One region of the Thauera sp. JM12B12 genome, then DNA from elsewhere that is predicted to be linked to it. Evidence: predicted binding sites of a transcription regulator. Region 1 holds the regulator's gene; each other region holds the start of a gene.
The links. The regulator sigma-54, encoded in region 1, starts transcription at its own class of promoters, with help from an activator protein. The targets are predictions, from matches to a motif close to TGGCACGCTTNCTGCTNA.

Region 1 (4,281 bases):
TTCGCCGGCGTGGATCCGATCGCGGTGATCGACATCCAGAAGATCATCCGCTTCCTCAAGGAGCGCGGCATCGGCGTGCTGATCACCGACCACAACGTGCGCGAGACGCTCGGCATCTGCGATCGCGCCTACATCATCAGCGAAGGCCGCGTGCTCGCCAGCGGCCAGCCCACCGAGATCATCGACAACGAGCGCGTGCGCCAGGTCTATCTCGGCGAGCACTTCCGCCTGTGAGCGCACGCAGCGGACCGACGCGATGAAGCCCAGTCTCCAGCTCAAGCTCTCCCAGCACCTCACGCTGACCCCGCAGCTGCAGCAGTCGATCAAGCTGCTGCAGCTGTCGACGATCGAGCTCAACCAGGAGATCGAGCGCATCCTGCTCGAGAACCCGATGCTCGAACGCGAGGACGGCGACGGCGCGGACTTCGCTCCGAGCCCGCCCCCCACACCCTCGTCCGAACGCGAGTCGAGCAGCGAGAGCGCCGCCGAATCGCCCCCGGCCGACAGCGCGTCGCGCGAGGGCGGCGAGGGCAGCAGCGAGGACGAAGGCATCGACTGGTCCAACGTCGGCACCGGCGCATCCAGCCGCAGCGAGAGCGACGACGACGATGTCGACTACCAGGATCTGCAGGCCGCGAGCACATCCCTGCGCGAACACCTCGACCAGCAGGTGGCGCTGTCGCCGCTCAGCGACCGCGACCGCGCCCTGGTGCGCTTCCTGATCGAGGCACTCGATGACGACGGCTACCTGCACCAGCCGCTCGAGGACCTGCTCCAACTGCTGCCGCCCGAGTCCGAGGTCGATCTCGACGAGCTCACCATCGCCCTCCACCACGTGCACAACCTCGAGCCCGCCGGCATCGGCGCCCGCAGCCCGCAGGAATGCCTGGCGCTGCAGCTGCGCACGCTGCCCGACTCGCCGATCCGCGCGCTCGCCCTCGACATCGCCACGCGGCACCTCGAGCTTCTCGCCGACCGCAACTTCGCCCGCATCAAGAAGCTCACCGGCTGCGACGACGACGCCCTGCGTGCCGCGCAGGCGCTGATCTGCAGCCTCGACCCCCACCCCGGCTCGCGCTACTCGAACACCGAGACGCGCTACGTGCTGCCCGACGTCGTCGTGCGCAAGCTGCGCGGGCGGTGGACGGTCACGCTCAACCACGACGCCATGCCGCGCCTGCGCATCAACCGCCTGTACGCCAGCCTGCTGCAGCAGAACCGCGGCCAGGGCGGCGGACTCGGCGGCCAGCTGCAGGAGGCACGCTGGCTGATCAAGAACGTGCAGCAGCGTTTCGACACCATCCTGCGCGTATCCCAGGCCATCGTTGACCAGCAACGGCAGTTCTTCGATCATGGGGACGTGGCGATGCGGCCACTCACCCTCCGGGAGATCGCGGACCAGCTCGAGCTGCATGAATCCACCGTCTCGCGCGTCACCACGCAGAAGTACATGGCGACCCCGCGTGGCGTGTTCGAACTCAAGTATTTCTTCGGCAGTCATGTCGCCACCGACACCGGTGGAGCTGCATCCTCGACGGCGATTCGGGCGCTGATCCGCCAGCTGGTGGATGCCGAAGACAGCAAGAAGCCGCTGTCCGACGCCAAGATTGCGGAAGTTTTGGGCCAGCAGGGTATCGTGGTCGCGCGGCGGACGATCGCCAAATACCGCGAGTCCCTCAATATCCCGCCGGTCAGTCTGCGCAAATCCATCTGACAACAACAGGAGTTACCATGAATCTCAACATCACCGGGCGCCACGTGGAAGTCACCCCCGCCATCCGCGACTACGTGACCACCAAGCTCGACCGCGTCATTCGTCACTTCGACAACGTCACCAGCGTCTCCGTGATCCTCTCGGTCGAGAAGCTCAAGCAGAAGGCCGAAGTCACCCTCCACGTGCGCGGCAAGGACCTCTTCGTCGAGAGCGACGACGCCGATCTCTATGCCGCCATCGACGCGATGACGGACAAGCTCGACCGCCAGGTGCAGAAGTACAAGCAGAAGCAGTCCGACCACAACCACGAGACGCTGAAGCACCAGACCCCCGAAGCCTGACGCCTGCGTTGCAGCCCCACGTCCGGGGTGTGGTTATAATGCGCGCGTTTTCACGACGCGATCTCCACTCGCCCCGGACCGTCTGCCCGCCCTGCGCGGCAGTCCCGAAATCCCGGGCGTTGCGCGAGCCAACCTGCGAATGAGCCTCATATCCCAACTCCTGCCACTGTCCAATGTGGTGGTCGATCTCGACGCGAGCAGCAAGAAGCGCGTCTTCGAGCAGGCTGGCCTGCTGTTCGAGAACAACCAGGGCATCGCCCGCAGCACCGTGTTCGACAGCCTGTTCACCCGCGAGCGGCTTGGCTCGACCGGTCTGGGCCAGGGCATCGCGATCCCGCACGGGCGGATCAAGGGCCTGAAGGAGGCCGCCGGTGCGTTCCTGCGCCTGGCGACCCCGGTGCAGTTCGACGCCCCCGACGGGCGGCCGGTGAGCATGCTCTTCGTACTCCTCGTCCCCGAGCAGGCCAACGAGACGCATCTGCAGCTCCTGTCGGAGCTGGCACAGATGTTCAGTGATCGCGAGTTCCGCGAAGCCCTGCAGAGCGCACCCGACAGCGCCCACATCCACCAGATGTTCCTCAAGTGGGACGCCGATGCGGCAAACCAGCGTAGCGCGGCTGTATGAGGCGCACCGCGACAGCCTGAGCCTCAGCCACGTCAGCGGCCGCCTCGACGCGCGGCTGTCGGTCGGCGAGGAGCGCATCTGGCCGGCCGACCTCGTCGGCCACCTCAACCTGATTCACCCCACCCGCCTGCAGGTGCTCGGCACCGCAGAGCTGGCGTGGGCGCAACGTCAGTCCAACGAGAAGGTGGCACGCCACCTCAACGAGATCCTCTCCGCCCGCCCGCCCGCGATCATCGTCGCCGATGGCTGCGAGGTGCCAAACATCATCCACGGCATCTGCGAGGCGCACGACGTGGCGCTGTTCACCGCCCGCCACCCTTCGGCCAGCGTCATCGACCAGCTGCGCCTGTACGTGTCGCGCGAACTCGCCGAGAAGGTGTCCCTGCACGGCGTGTTCATGGACGTGCTCGGCGTCGGCGTGCTGATAACCGGTGACTCGGGTGCAGGCAAGTCCGAGCTCGGCCTGGAGCTCATCTCGCGCGGCCATGGACTGGTCGCCGACGACGTCGTGGAGTTTTCGCGCGTCGCCCCCACCGTGCTCGAAGGGCGCTGCCCCGAGATGCTGCAGGACTTCATCGAGGTGCGCGGCCTCGGCCTGCTCAACATCCGCACCATCTTCGGCGAGACCGCATGCAGGAGGAAGATGCGCCTGCGCCTGATCTGCCATCTGGACCGCCGCCAGCCCGGCCCGGACGATCCCTGCCGGCTGCCACTGCAGCAGGAGACGCAGGACATCCTCGGCGTGAGCATCGCGCGCGTGGTGCTGCCGGTCGCCGCCGGACGCAACCTGGCGGTCCTGCTCGAGGCCGCGGTACGGTCGACCATCCTGCAACTGCGCGGCATCGACTCCACGCAGGAGTTCATCGAGCGCCAGATGCGCGCGCTGCGCAAGGCCGAGGACGACAGCGCCGCCTGAACGCGCCGCGTCCGCGGGGCTGTTACCGAGCGGCAGCGCACTTGCGGCTCGCCGGCCGCGGCTGTTACCGTCGACCGCTTTACAGCAGCGCACTGGCCGGCCATGATCTCCCCCACGGATTACCTGGAACGCATCCTCAACGCACAGGTGTACGACGTCGCGATCGAGACGCCGCTCGACTTCGCGGCCAATCTCTCGGCCCGTGCCCACAACCGCATCTTCCTCAAGCGCGAGGACATGCAGCCGGTGTTCAGCTTCAAGATCCGCGGCGCCTACAACAAGATGGCCAAGCTCTCGCCCCAGGCGCTCAAGCGCGGCGTGATCTGCGCCTCGGCCGGCAATCACGCCCAGGGTGTGGCGCTGTCGGCGGCCAAGCTGGGCGTGCGTGCGGTGATCGTGATGCCGAGCACCACGCCGGCAATCAAGATCGACGCCGTGAAGGCGCGCGGCGGCGAGGTCGTGCTCGCCGGCGAGTCCTATTCGGACGCCTACGCCCACGCGCTCGAGCTGGAGAAGGCCGAGAAGCTCACCTTCGTCCACCCCTTCGACGACCCCGACGTGATCGCCGGCCAGGGCACCGTGGGCATGGAGATCCTGCGCGCGCATCCCAAGCCGATCCATGCCGTGTTCTGCTGCGTCGGCGGCGGCGGGCTGATCGCGGGCGTGGCGGCCTACATCAAGCGCC
Region 2 (4,281 bases), 930 kb from region 1:
CCGGCTTGGCCAGCACCGCAATGTCCTTCTCCGCGCGCGCACCCAGGTGCAGCAGCAGCGTGGCGTCGCCGCCGTCGTCGAGGATCATGTTGCTGTAGCCGCCGTCCGCCCATTCGAAGATGCGGTGGGTGTAGTCCCAGTAGTCCTTGAGCGACTCGCCCTTGACCGCGAACACCGGGATGCCGTCGGCGGCGATCGCGGCGGCGGCGTGGTCCTGGGTCGAGAAGATGTTGCACGAGGCCCAGCGCACCTGGGCGCCGAGCGCGGTCAGCGTCTCGATCAGCACCGCGGTCTGGATGGTCATGTGCAGCGAGCCGGTGATGCGCGCGCCCTTGAGCGGCTGGCTGGCGGCGTATTCCTCGCGGATGGCCATCAGGCCGGGCATTTCGGTTTCGGCGATGCGGATTTCCTTGCGGCCCCAGTCGGCCAGCGACAGGTCGGCGACGACGAAATCGGTGAAGTTGGTGTCAGCCACGGCGTTCATGTGAAGCTCCATGCTATGGCCGGGCGAGAGGTGGGGGAGGGCAGCATGGCACTGCAGGGAGCTCACCCGACATCCCGAACCCGGCAGGGTTTAAGACGATTAGCAGGGTGAGCGCCGTTGTACTGCAACCCGCCGGGCGGCGGGGTCCGAGCCTGGGGGCCTGGCAGCAGGGGATGCGGCCGGCGCCTCGCAGCGCTCCTCGGAAAACACGCGGATTATAGCAAAGCAAACTGCAGTGGGAGCGGGCTTGCCCGCGAATGTGGCGTTCAGCCGCCGATGTTCGCCGGCAAGCCCGCTCCCACGGTTCAGCCCGGTCAGGTGTCGCTGCGCCTGCCGTTGCTGCGCACGATGCTGACCACGATGGTGATCACCGTGAGCGGCATCACATAGCCGAGCATGATCCCGGAGAAGGCCGGCAGGCTGGCATGCTGCTGGGCCTGCAGGATCAGCCAGGACGTATACACCGCGTAGTAGGCGAGGAACACGCCGCCTTCCCAGCGCGCGATCTCGCGTCCGGTGATCATGATCGGCAGGCAGGCGAAGGCCACCGCCAGCATCACCCACAGGTCGAAGTTGCGCGCCGCCTCCGATACCGGCAGGCCCGCGCCCGAGACGATGCCGGTGAGACCGAGCACCGCGAGGATGTTGAACACGTTGCTGCCCACCACGTTGCCCACCGCGATGTCGCGCTGGCCGCGGATGGCGGCGACGATCGAGGTGGCGATCTCGGGCATCGAGGTGCCGACCGCAACCACCGTGAGGCCGATCACCAGGTCGCTGACACCGAAGGCGCGCGCGAAGGCGACGGCCGAATCCACCAGCCAGTCCGCGCCCACCACCAGCATCGCCAGGCCGACCCCGATCAGCGCCAGCTGCACGCTCCAGTGGCGATCCCAGTTCGAGGTCGGGATCTCGGTCTCGAACTCGTCCTGAACGTTCTTCGACGCCCGCCGCGACTGCACGACCAGGAACACCGTGTAGGCGATCACCAGCACGAACAGCGCGATCGACTCCAGCAGCCCGATGTTGCCGTCGAGCGCCATCACCACCAGCAGCGCCGAGGCGCCGATCATGATCGGGATCTCCTGGCGGATGATCTGTTCATCGACCAGCAGTGGCGTGATCAGCGCCGAGATGCCGAGGATGAGCAGGATGTTGGCGATGTTGCTGCCGACCACGTTGCCGATCGCCAGGTCGGGGCTGCCCGACAGCGCCGAGCCCACCGACACCGCCATCTCCGGCGCGCTGGTGCCGAAGGCGACCACGGTGAGGCCGACCACCAGGGGCGAGACGCCGAAGGAGACGGCCAGTCGCGAGGCACCGCGCACGAGCACGTCGGCGCCGATGACGAGGACGACCAGGCCGAGGGCGAACATCAGGACTTGTTCAAGCATGGAGAAACTCTGTGGCCGCAAGAATGTGGTGACACACGGGTCGGAGCGCGTGGGATGGTGTGGGGTTCCGGGGATAGATTCTGTGGGAAGCCATGCTCCGCGGACGTCGCTGATCCATGGGAGCGGGCTTGCCCGCGAACATCGCGCTCAGACGCTGCTTTCGCGGGCAAGCCCGCTCCCACGGACGAGGCAGGCGCCGCCCGCCCGGCCGCTCAGAGCCCCGCGTCGGCGCGCAGCGCGGCGGCCTTGTCGGTCTGCTCCCACGAGAACTCCGGCTCGTCGCGACCGAAGTGACCGTAGGCCGCGGTGCGCGAGTAGATCGGGCGCAGCAGGTCGAGCGTCTGGATGATGGCCTTCGGACGCAGGTCGAAGTGCTTGCCGATCAGGTCGACGATCTTCTCGTCGGCGATCCTGCCGGTGCCGAAGGTGTTGACCATCAGCGACACCGGGCGCGCCACGCCGATCGCGTAGGCCACCTGCACCTCGCACTTGTCGGCGAGGCCGGCGGCGACGATGTTCTTGGCCACGTAGCGGCCGGCGTAGGCGGCCGAGCGGTCGACCTTGGACGGGTCCTTGCCCGAGAACGCGCCGCCGCCGTGGTGGGCCGCGCCGCCATAGGTGTCGACGATGATCTTGCGCCCGGTGAGGCCGCAGTCGCCGTGCGGACCGCCGACCACGAAGCGGCCGGTGGGGTTCACCAGGTAGCGAACGTTGCCCTGCATCAGCTCGGGCGGCAGCACCGGCTTGATGATCAGCTCGATCACCGCCTCGCGGATCTGCTCCTGGGTGACGTCGGGGTCGTGCTGGGTGGACACCACCACGGTGTCGATCGCCACCGGCTTGCCGTCGACGTACTTCACGGTGATCTGGCTCTTGGCGTCCGGGCGCAGCCACGGCAGGCGGCCGTCCTTGCGCACCTCGGCCTGGCGCTGCATGACGCGGTGGGCGTAGTAGATCGGCAGCGGCATCAGGCTGTCGGTCTCGTTGGTGGCGTAGCCGAACATCAGGCCCTGGTCGCCCGCGCCCTGGTCGAGCGGGTCGTCGTTGGCGGCATTGACGCCCTGGGCGATGTCGGGCGACTGGCGGTTGATCGCCGCCAGTACCGCGCAGCTCTTGTAGTCGAAGCCGATGTCGGAGTTGTCGTAGCCGATGCGGCGGATGACGTCCTGCGCGATCTCGCGGTAGTTGGGGTGGGCGGTGGTGGTGATCTCGCCCGAGATCACGACGAGGCCGGTGGACACCAGCGTCTCGCAGGCGACGCGCGCCTTCGGGTCTTCGGCCAGGATGGCGTCGAGCACGCCGTCGGAGACCTGGTCGGCGACCTTGTCGGGATGGCCTTCGGAGACCGATTCGGAGGTGAAGAGAAACGCTGCCATGGTGCTGCTCCTTGAAAACAAAAATCCCCGTAAGCCGTGGCCTTGCGTCTGCGGCCAGCTCCGGGGATTTCGTCGAGCAGCCGACGCTTTAGCAGTATTTTTGCGAGGCCCTCCAGGCACCGCGCCGCCCTGCAAGTTGTCGAGTTAACTCGGCGGAGAAGCGCGGATTATAGACCGAAGCGGCTGGCTGTGTAAGCATTCGGGCCGGATCGTGATTTTCGTCTCGCCATGGGAGCGGGCTTGCCCGCGATTGCCGCGACCGAGCGACCGATCTGCGCGGGCAAGTCCGCTCTCGCGGGTCATCGCCGCTCACGCAAGCCATCATTGTCGTTTCCGCGACGCTCAGGCCACTTTTACGGAACCCCGTTCGTGTTGTTCCAGAGCTTATTCCGCCTCCTGTCCCGTCTGCCGCTGCCGTGGCTGCACCGCATCGGTGGCTGGGCGGGCTGGCTGACCTACAAGGCCTCGCCCTCGTATGCGCGCCGCCTGCGCGAGAACCTCTTCAACGCGCTCGGCCGCGAGGACGAGGCGGTGCTGCGTGCGGCCGTGGTCGAGGCCGGCCGTCAGGCGCTCGAGCTGCCCTTCATCTGGGGCCGGCCGGCGGCCGAGGTGGTGGCGAGCGCGGTGCGCACCGAGGGCTGGGAGCTGGTCGAGGCGGCGCGCGCGGATGGCGCCGGCATCCTCTTCATCACCCCGCACCTGGGCTGCTTCGAGATCACCGCGCAGTGCATCGCGGCGCAGATTCCGATCACCGTGCTCTATCGCCCGCCGCGCAAGGAAGTGCTGCAGCCGCTGATGGAAGGTGGGCGCGCACGCGGCCAGATGCGCACCGCGCCGGCCGATCTGTCCGGCGTGCGCAAGCTCGTCAAGACCCTGCGCAGCCACGAGGCGGTGGGCATGCTGCCCGACCAGGTGCCCGGTGCCGGCGAGGGCGTGTGGTCCACGTTCTTCGGCAGGCCGGCGTGGACGATGACGCTGGCCGCGCGCCTGGCGGCGGTGAAGGGCGTGCGCGTGATCTATACCTGGG
Region 3 (4,281 bases), 220 kb from region 1:
TTGTGAGCGGGAGAGGACGACGCGCCGGGGCCAGCCGGCAAGCTCGCCTACGGCGGCTTCAGCGGCCGTCGAGGCTGCGGCGGTACTGGATCGCCTCGGCGATGTGCGCGACGCCGGGGCGGGGCGCATCGACGAGGTCCGCAAGCGTGCGCGCCACCCGGAGCACGCGATGATACGCCCTCGCCGACAGCTGCAGCCGCTGCATGCTCTGCTGCAGCAGGCGATCCCCTCCCGCATCGGGGCGGCAGTGGCGTTCCACGTCGCCGGCGGACAGGTCGGCGTTGGCGCAGCCCTGGCGTGCGATCTGCACCGTGCGCGCATGCTCGACGCGGGCGCGAACGGCGGCCGAATCCTCGCCGGGTGCGCTGCCGGCGAGCGCCTCGGGCGCGATCGCCGGCACCTCCACGACGAGGTCGATGCGGTCGAGCAGCGGCCCGGACAGGCGGGCGCGGTAGCGCGCGACCTGGTCGGGCGTGCACCGGCAGTTGCGCTGGGGGTCACCATGGTGGCCGCAGGGACAGGGGTTCATCGCGGCGACGAGCTGGAAGCGGGCGGGAAATTCCGCCCGTCGGCGCGCCCGCGACACCGTGATCGTGCCGGTCTCGAGCGGCTCGCGCAGTGATTCGAGCACGCGGCGGTCGAATTCGGGCAGTTCATCCAGAAACAACACGCCGCGATGGGCAAGCGAAATCTCCCCCGGACGCGGCACCGCACCGCCACCGACCAGCGCCGCCGACGACGACGAATGGTGTGGTGCGCGAAACGGCCGTCGCCCCCAGTCGCGGATATCGAAGGCGCCCTCGATCGAGGCCACCGCGGCGGCCTCGATCGCCTCCTCCTCGCTCATCGGCGGCAGCACGCCGGGCAGGCGCTGCGCCAGCATCGACTTGCCGGCGCCCGGCGGGCCGAAGAGCAGCAGCGAATGACTGCCGCCCGCTGCCACCTCGAGCGCACGCCGCGCCTGCAGTTGTCCGCGCACATCGGCGAGGTCGGCCCCCTGCGCGCCCGCTGCGGCCGGCCGTGGCGCCGTCGAATCCGCGCGGCTCGTGGTTTCGATGGCGGTATGGCCATTGAGATGCGCACACACCGCGAGCAGGCTCGCCGCCGGCAGCACCTGGGCGCGCCGTGCCAGCGCCGCCTCGGCCGCGTTGCCTGCGGGCAGCACCAGACCGCGCGCCACCCGGGCCGCCGCGAGCGCCGCCGCCAGCACCCCGCGCACCGGGCGCAGATCGCCGTTCAGCGACAGCTCGCCACAGAACTCCAGCCCCTCGAGCAGACGCCCCGCGACCTGCCCCGAGGCCACCAGGATGCCGACCGCGATCGCCAAGTCGAAGCGCCCGCCCTCCTTCGGCAGGTCGGCAGGCGCCAGGTTGACGGTGATGCGGCGTTGGGGAAATTCGAACTGCGAGGACTGGATCGCCGCGCGCACACGATCGCGGGCCTCGCGCACCTCGGTGTCGGCCAGCCCGACCAGGCTGAATGCCGGCAGCCCGTTGGCGAGATGGACCTCGACCGTGACCTCGGGCGCGACGAGTCCTTCGAGCGCGCGGGTGCGCACGAGCGCGAGCGACATCTGCATCTCCTGACTGGGCGGGGCGCCAGTCTAGCGGAGACGCAGCTTATGACAAAGCGATTATCTGAAACGCATCGCACGGCGCCCCGTCCGGGCGCGGGGCGTCCTCAGGACTTGTCGCCGCCGGCGAGGCGCGCTTCGAGTTCGGCGACGCGGGCCTCGAGCTCGGCCAGCTTCTCGCGGGCGTGGGCGAGCACCTCGCGCTGCACCTCGAATTCCTCGCGCGTGACCAGATCGAGCTTGCCGAGCGCGCCGCCGAGCATGGCTTTGGCGTTCTTTTCGATGTCGCGCACCGGACTGTTGGCCGCAATTTCGGAAAGCTTGGCGCCGATTTCGTCGAGGAAGCGGGGAGTGCTCATGATCGCCTGCGGAAAGGTGTGAAGACGGCGCAAAGTCTAGCACGCCGCTCGTCCCGCACCGGAATAGCCCCCTGCTCGGGGCGACATGCACCACTTCAGTGCATTGCGACCCAGTTTCGTGCGCGAAACGATTGCGCAGCGCAACAAAAACGCCTGCCACTCCACTCCAAACGCCCTAAGCACAAGGCATCTGCAAAGCTGGCACACGATCTGCTTAAGGGTCCTCGTCACGCATTCCGACACCCTTTCCCAGGAGATGATCATGAAAACCAAGACCGCCGCTGCAACGCTTGCCACCCTCCTCGCCGCCCTGCCCTTCGCCGGCAGCGTCCATGCCGAGGACAGCCCGATCGCCGCCAACGTCGGCCTCGTCTCCGACTACGCCTACCGCGGCTACAGCCAGACCGACGAGCGACCGGCGCTGCAGGGCGGCTTCGACTACGCCCACGACAGCGGCCTCTACGTCGGCGTGTGGGGCTCGAACGTGTCCTGGCTGTCCGACAGCAGCCCGAACGTCAGCAACAGCCTCGAGATCGACATCTACGGCGGCTACAAGGGCAGCGTCGGCGCCATCGGCTACGACGTCGGCCTGCTGCAGTACTACTACCCGGGCAGCTATCCGAAGCCCTACAACAGCCCGAACACGCTCGAGGGTTACGTCGGCCTGTCGTGGGAGTTCCTGTCCTTCAAGTACTCGTATGCCTTCACCGACCTGTTCGGCTACACGAATTCCGACGGCAGCCAGTACTACGACCTGAGCGCCGCGGTCGATGTCGGCTACGGCGTCACCCTGGGCGCCCACGTCGGATACAACGACATCAAGGGCCAGGACGACTACACCGACTGGAAACTGAGCGTCTCCAAGGAGTTCGTGGGGCTGAACTTCGGCCTGCACTACGTCGACACCGATGTGAACAACAGCGACCTCGCCGACTCGCGCGTGATCCTGTCCGTCAGCAAGAGCTTCTGACAACGCCCCCGGCATCAAACGCAACCGGAGAACACCATGAAATTCATCGCCGCCATCATCAAGCCCTTCAAGCTCGACGAAGTGCGCGAGGCGCTGTCCGCGATCGGTGTGCAGGGCATCACCGTCACCGAGGTCAAGGGCTTCGGCCGCCAGAAGGGCCACACCGAGCTTTACCGTGGCGCCGAGTACGTCGTCGATTTCCTGCCCAAGGTGAAGGTCGAGGCCGCGATCCCCGACGACATCCTCGACCAGGCCATCGAGGCCATCGAGAAATCCGCCGCGACCGGCAAGATCGGCGACGGCAAGATCTTCGTCTTCGATCTGGAACAGGCCATCCGCATCCGCACCGGCGAGACCGGCTCGGACGCGCTGTAAGGGAGAACCGCAAAATGAAGAAGCTCTTCGCATTCCTGCCGGCTGCAGCCCTGCTCGCCGGCGCATCGGGCGGCGCCTTCGCCCAGGAGGCCGCCGCCGCCGCGGTCGAGGTCAACAAGGGCGACGTGGCCTGGATCATGACCTCCACGCTGCTCGTGCTGATGATGGCCCTGCCCGGCCTGGCGCTGTTCTACGGCGGCCTGGTGCGCGCCAAGAACATGCTGTCGGTGCTGATGCAGGTGATGACGGTGTTCTCGCTCAACGCGCTGCTGTTCGCGATCTACGGCTACAGCCTGGCCTTCACCGAAGCGAGCCCCTTCATCGGCTCGCTCGACAAGGTCTTCCTGTCCGGGGTGACGATCGACTCGCTCGCCGACACCTTCACCGAGACCGTGAAGCTGCCCGAGTTCGCCTTCATCGCCTTCCAGGCCACCTTCGCGGGCATCACCGGGGCGCTCATCGTCGGCGCCTTCGCTGAACGCATGAAGTTCTCGGCGGTGCTGATCTTCTCGGTGATCTGGTTCACCCTGTGCTACCTGCCGATCTGCCACATGGTGTGGGGCCCGGGCGGCTACCTGCTCGAGGACGGCGCGCTCGACTTCGCCGGCGGCACCGTGGTGCACATCAACGCCGGTATCGCCGGCCTGGTGGGCGCCTACATGGTTGGCAAGCGCATCGGCTACGGCCGCGAGTCGCTGGCGCCGCACAGCCTGACGCTGACCATGGTCGGAGCCTCGCTGCTGTGGGTGGGCTGGTTCGGCTTCAACGCCGGCTCCAACCTCGAAGCCACCTCGGGCGCCGCGCTCGCCTTCATCAACACGCTGGTCGCCACGGCCGCTGCGGTGCTGGCCTGGTCGCTCGGCGAGGCGCTGCTGAAAGGCAAGCCCTCGATGCTGGGTGCGGCCTCGGGTGCGGTCGCCGGCCTGGTGGCGATCACCCCGGCCTGCGGCTCGGTCGGCCCGATGGGCGCGATCGTGATCGGCACGCTGTCGGGCTTCATCTGC
Region 4 (4,281 bases), 1.7 Mb from region 1:
CACCGGGTCTTTCAGTTCATTGGGTCCTCGTTCTTGCCGGAGACGAAGGTTCTTGTTTTCGGATTCGATGACGCGCTTCAGCTTGGCGTGTTGTCATCCCGGTTGCACGTTTGCTTTGCCAATCGGGTTGGCGGGTGGCTGGGAGTGGGCAATGACTCGACCTATAACCACTCGGACTGCCTTGAGAAATTCCCCTTCCCCGACCCCACCCCCACCCAGGCCGCCCGCATCCGAGAGCTCGCCGAGCAGCTCGACGCCCACCGCAAGCGCCAGCAGGCGCAGCACCCCGAGCTGACCCTCACCGGCATGTACAACGTGCTCGAAAAGCTGCGCGCCGGCGACACGCTCACGCCCAAGGAGCGCACGATCCACGAGCAGGGCCTGGTGTCGGTGCTGCGCGAACTGCACGACGCGCTCGACAGCGCGGTGTTCGAGGCCTACGGCTGGGGCGACCTCGGAGCCGAACTCGTCGGCAAGCCTGGCGCCACCACCCCGCTGCCCGACAAACCCGAAGCCCAGGCCGCCGCCGAGGAAGAACTGCTGCGCCGCCTGGTCGAACTCAACGCCGCCCGCGCCGCCGAAGAAGCCCGCGGCCTGGTGCGCTGGCTGCGCCCCGACTACCAGAACCCCGGCGCCGCGCAAACCGGGCCGGGTGGCGCCGCCCCCGAGCAGCTCGAAGCCGAACTCGAAGGCGGGGCCGCCGCCGCTGAAGTCGATGCCGACGCCTTGCCGGGCGCAGCTCCTGCCGCCGGCAAGGCCGCGTGGCCCAAGAACATGCGCGAACAGGTCGCCGCCGTGCGCAGCGCGCTCGCCCACCAGCCCCTGCCCGCCGAGGCCATCGCCGCCCGCTTCAAGCGCACGCCCCGCGCCGGCGTGCAGGCCGTGCTCGAAGCGCTGGAGGAACTGGGCATGGTGGTGCGCGAGGACGGCGCGTATCGGCTGCAGGGGTGAATGAATGAGCCGTCTTGTCCGGGAATCTGACAGCACCTATGCAGGTGTTGGCGGCGCTTGCGCAACGACGGCGATGGGTTTCGGTCTACTTCGGCTGGCGCCCGAACCTTCCTGACGAGGGCGACAACCATCTTTTCGAACTGGCGCTTGCCGCGTGGGATACGGAGAATCACTTTCGTGCCCTCGCGGCCACGGGCGATGTTCAAGCCGCGCTCGCGGTTCTGGACCGGCTCGATGCTGCGGATCGTGAGTAGATAACATTCGCATCGCGGCGTCCAACACCGCCGGCGACCTTGGCGATCAGGCCGCCGCCTTCCTTGCCCGGCGTCGAGATTTCTTACAGTGCGCGGGCGCCGCGCCAGACGAACAAGGGCAAGCTGCTGTTCTCAAAGGGCGGGTTCTTTGTGGCATGGAATTTGCTAAAAGCTGCTCCTGCGTTCAGTTGCATCTCAAAGGAAACACAATATAAAAAGGCTCGTGCTTGCCGCAGCCCTGTCGCTTGCGACGCTCCAGGCGAGCGCTGCGGTGATTGATTTCAATGGCCTCGCGCACGATGGGGTTCTCATCGAGGTCAATCCCCTCGCATATGGCGGGTTCCTGTTCTCGAACAGTGTCGATAAGCAGGAAGCCCTGGGGGTCTGGGGCCGGAACGAAGTCCAGCAGGCCGATCCCGGCAAGGCCGCGGTCTACGTCAATTTCGCGGGCGCGACGACAACGATGACGCGCGCCGGAGGGGGCGTGTTCGATTTCTTCGCGATCGACCTCGCCGATGTCTATAACGAGGGGACCTCGTCCACGATTCGGTTCACCTTCACCCAGCAGGGCGGGGGCACCCAGATGGAGAACGTAACCCTCGACCAGCTGGTCGGTCTGCAGACCTTCGTCTTCAATAAGACGGCGCTCACGAGCGTTGCCTGGGGCTCGGCGGATGGCACTGGCGGCTGGAATCAGTTCGACAACATCGTGGTCGATCCCGCCACGGTCCCCGAGCCCGCCACGCTTGCTCTGCTTGGACTCGCCCTGACGGGCCTCGGCTTCCTTCGCCGCAAGGCCTGAGCCAGGGAGCCTCGAAGCGGTCCGACCGGGCAGGTGTCGCCCGCTGCCGCGGGCGCACAACGCGGCGCTGTGCGGCCGGGATGATCCGTGCGATGGCGTGCGCGCGTTTGGGCTCCGGGGCGAGGTGGGGAAGGCGATCTGTTATCTTCGGCCCCATGGACCCCATCATCTCGATCTCCGGTCTCTCCAAGACCTACGCCTCCGGCTTCGCTGCGCTGAAGGGTGTCGACCTCGACATCCGCCGCGGCGAGATCTTCGCCCTGCTCGGGCCCAACGGCGCCGGCAAGACCACGCTGATCAGCATCGTGTGCGGGCTGGTCAATGCCAGCGCCGGCAGCGTGCAGGTCGATGGCCACGACATCGTGCGCGACTACCGCGCCGCGCGCGAACGCATTGGCCTGGTGCCGCAGGAACTGACCACCGATGCCTTCGAGACGGTGTGGAACACGGTGAGCTTCTCGCGCGGCCTGTTCGGCAAGCCGCCCAATCCGGCCTATCTCGAGCAGCTGCTCAAGGACCTGTCGCTGTGGGCGAAGAAGGACGCCAGGCTGATGATGCTCTCGGGCGGCATGAAGCGCCGTGTGCTGATCGCCAAGGCCTTGTCGCACGAGCCGCGCATCCTGTTCCTGGATGAACCCACCGCCGGCGTGGACGTCGAGTTGCGCCGCGACATGTGGCAGCTCGTGCGCCGGCTGCGCGACAGCGGCGTCACCGTCATCCTGACCACGCACTACATCGAGGAGGCCGAGGAGATGGCCGACCGCATCGGCGTGATCGCCCGGGGCGAGCTGATCCTGGTCGAGGACAAGGCCGCGCTGATGAAGAAGCTCGGCGGCAAGCAGCTCACCCTGCACCTCGCCACGCCGCTCGCCGAGGTGCCCGCGGGGCTTGCGCGCTATGGGCTGGCGCTCGGCAAGGGCGGCGGTACGCTGGTCTATCGCTACGAGATGGGGCAGGGCGGCGAAACCGAGGACAACGCGATCGCCGACCTGCTGCAGGACCTCGCCGCCGCCGGCATCGCCTTCGCCGACCTGCACACCACCCAGCGCTCGCTGGAGGAGATCTTCGTCAGCCTGGTGAGCGAGCGCGAACCGGCCGGGGAGGGGGCACGATGAACTGGCACGCGGTCCGCGCGATTTACTTCTTCGAGATGGCGCGCACCAAGCGCACGCTGCTGCAGAGCGTGCTGGCGCCGGTGATCACCACGTCGCTGTACTTCGTCGTGTTCGGCGCGGCGATCGGCGCGCGCATCCCCGAGGTGGAAGGGGTGAGCTACGGCGCCTTCATCGTGCCCGGGCTGATCATGCTCAACCTGCTCACGCAGAGCGTGTCGAACGCGTCCTTCGGCATTTTCTTCCCCAAGTTCTCGCGCACGATCTACGAGCTGCTGTCGGCGCCGGTGTCGCACTTCGAGATCGTGCTCTCCTACGTGGGCGCGGCCGCGACCAAGGCGGTGATCCTGAGCGTGATCATCCTCGCCACCGCCACCTTCTTCGTGCCGCTGCGCATCGAGCATCCTCTGTGGATGGTGGGCTTCCTGCTGCTCACCGCAGTGAGCTTCAGCCTGCTCGGCTTCATCCTCGGCATCTGGGCGGACAACTTCGAGAAGCTGCAGCTGGTGCCGCTCCTGATCATCACTCCGCTCACCTTCCTCGGCGGCAGCTTCTACTCGATCGACATGCTGCCGGCGGCGTGGCGCACGGTGTCGCTGTTCAACCCGGTCGTGTATCTGGTGAGCGGCTTTCGCTGGAGCTTCTACGGCACGGCGGACGTGGGGGTGGAGGTGAGCCTGGCGATGACGCTGCTCTTCCTCGCGGTGTTCGTGGCGATCGCGACCTGGATGCTGCGCACGGGGTATCGCTTGAAGCCCTGATGGTGCCGGCGCTGCGGGCGCTCCTCACCCCGCTGGATGGGTGAGGAGCGCCGGTCTGGTGCGATCAGGGATACAGCCCGCGCTCGGCGCGCGCCTCGAGCACGCGGTGGCAGGCGATGATGAAGGCGGCGGTGCGCAGCGACACCGCCTTGTCCTGGGCGATCTTCCAGATCGCCGCGAAGGCGCCGACCATGATGCGCTCGAGGCGGTCGTTGATCTCCTCCTCGGTCCAGAAGAAGCTCGAGAAGTCCTGCACCCACTCGAAGTAGGACACGGTCACGCCGCCGGCGTTGGCGAGCACGTCGGGTACGACCAGGATGCCGCGCTCGCGCAGGATGTCGTCGGCTGCCGGGGTAGTGGGGCCGTTGGCGCCTTCGACGACGATCTTCGCGCGCAGCTCG

Region 2: a site for sigma-54 is predicted at 3,343-3,360, ahead of metK (methionine adenosyltransferase). Genes of this name have one in related genera too.
Region 3: a site for sigma-54 is predicted at 2,132-2,149, ahead of AAG895_RS01850 (TorF family putative porin). Genes of this name have one in related genera too.
Region 4: a site for sigma-54 is predicted at 1,357-1,374, ahead of AAG895_RS14135 (PEP-CTERM sorting domain-containing protein). Genes of this name have one in related genera too.

What each region holds. Positions count from the first base shown of each region.
Region 1 is NZ_CP154859.1:643,730-648,010, reverse strand. Features, by position in the region: gene lptB (LPS export ABC transporter ATP-binding protein) at 1-234, shown strand, start outside; gene AAG895_RS02840 (RNA polymerase factor sigma-54) at 257-1,714, shown strand; gene raiA (ribosome-associated translation inhibitor RaiA) at 1,732-2,055, shown strand; gene ptsN (PTS IIA-like nitrogen regulatory protein PtsN) at 2,195-2,680, shown strand; gene hprK (HPr(Ser) kinase/phosphatase) at 2,649-3,596, shown strand; gene ilvA (threonine ammonia-lyase, biosynthetic) at 3,699-4,281, shown strand, end outside.
Region 2 is NZ_CP154859.1:3,882,807-3,887,087, reverse strand. Features, by position in the region: gene ahcY (adenosylhomocysteinase) at 1-484, opposite strand, end outside; S-adenosyl-L-homocysteine riboswitch at 587-691, opposite strand; gene AAG895_RS17655 (calcium/sodium antiporter) at 799-1,878, opposite strand; gene metK (methionine adenosyltransferase) at 2,091-3,254, opposite strand; gene AAG895_RS17645 (lysophospholipid acyltransferase family protein) at 3,624-4,281, shown strand, end outside.
Region 3 is NZ_CP154859.1:426,996-431,276, reverse strand. Features, by position in the region: gene AAG895_RS01860 (YifB family Mg chelatase-like AAA ATPase) at 59-1,573, opposite strand; gene AAG895_RS01855 (accessory factor UbiK family protein) at 1,681-1,932, opposite strand; gene AAG895_RS01850 (TorF family putative porin) at 2,195-2,902, shown strand; gene glnK (P-II family nitrogen regulator) at 2,939-3,277, shown strand; gene amt (ammonium transporter) at 3,292-4,281, shown strand, end outside.
Region 4 is NZ_CP154859.1:3,123,987-3,128,267, reverse strand. Features, by position in the region: gene AAG895_RS14145 (DNA methyltransferase) at 1-951, shown strand, start outside; gene AAG895_RS14140 (hypothetical protein) at 990-1,205, shown strand; gene AAG895_RS14135 (PEP-CTERM sorting domain-containing protein) at 1,429-2,007, shown strand; gene AAG895_RS14130 (ABC transporter ATP-binding protein) at 2,163-3,122, shown strand; gene AAG895_RS14125 (ABC transporter permease) at 3,119-3,880, shown strand; gene AAG895_RS14120 (Glu/Leu/Phe/Val dehydrogenase) at 3,945-4,281, opposite strand, start outside.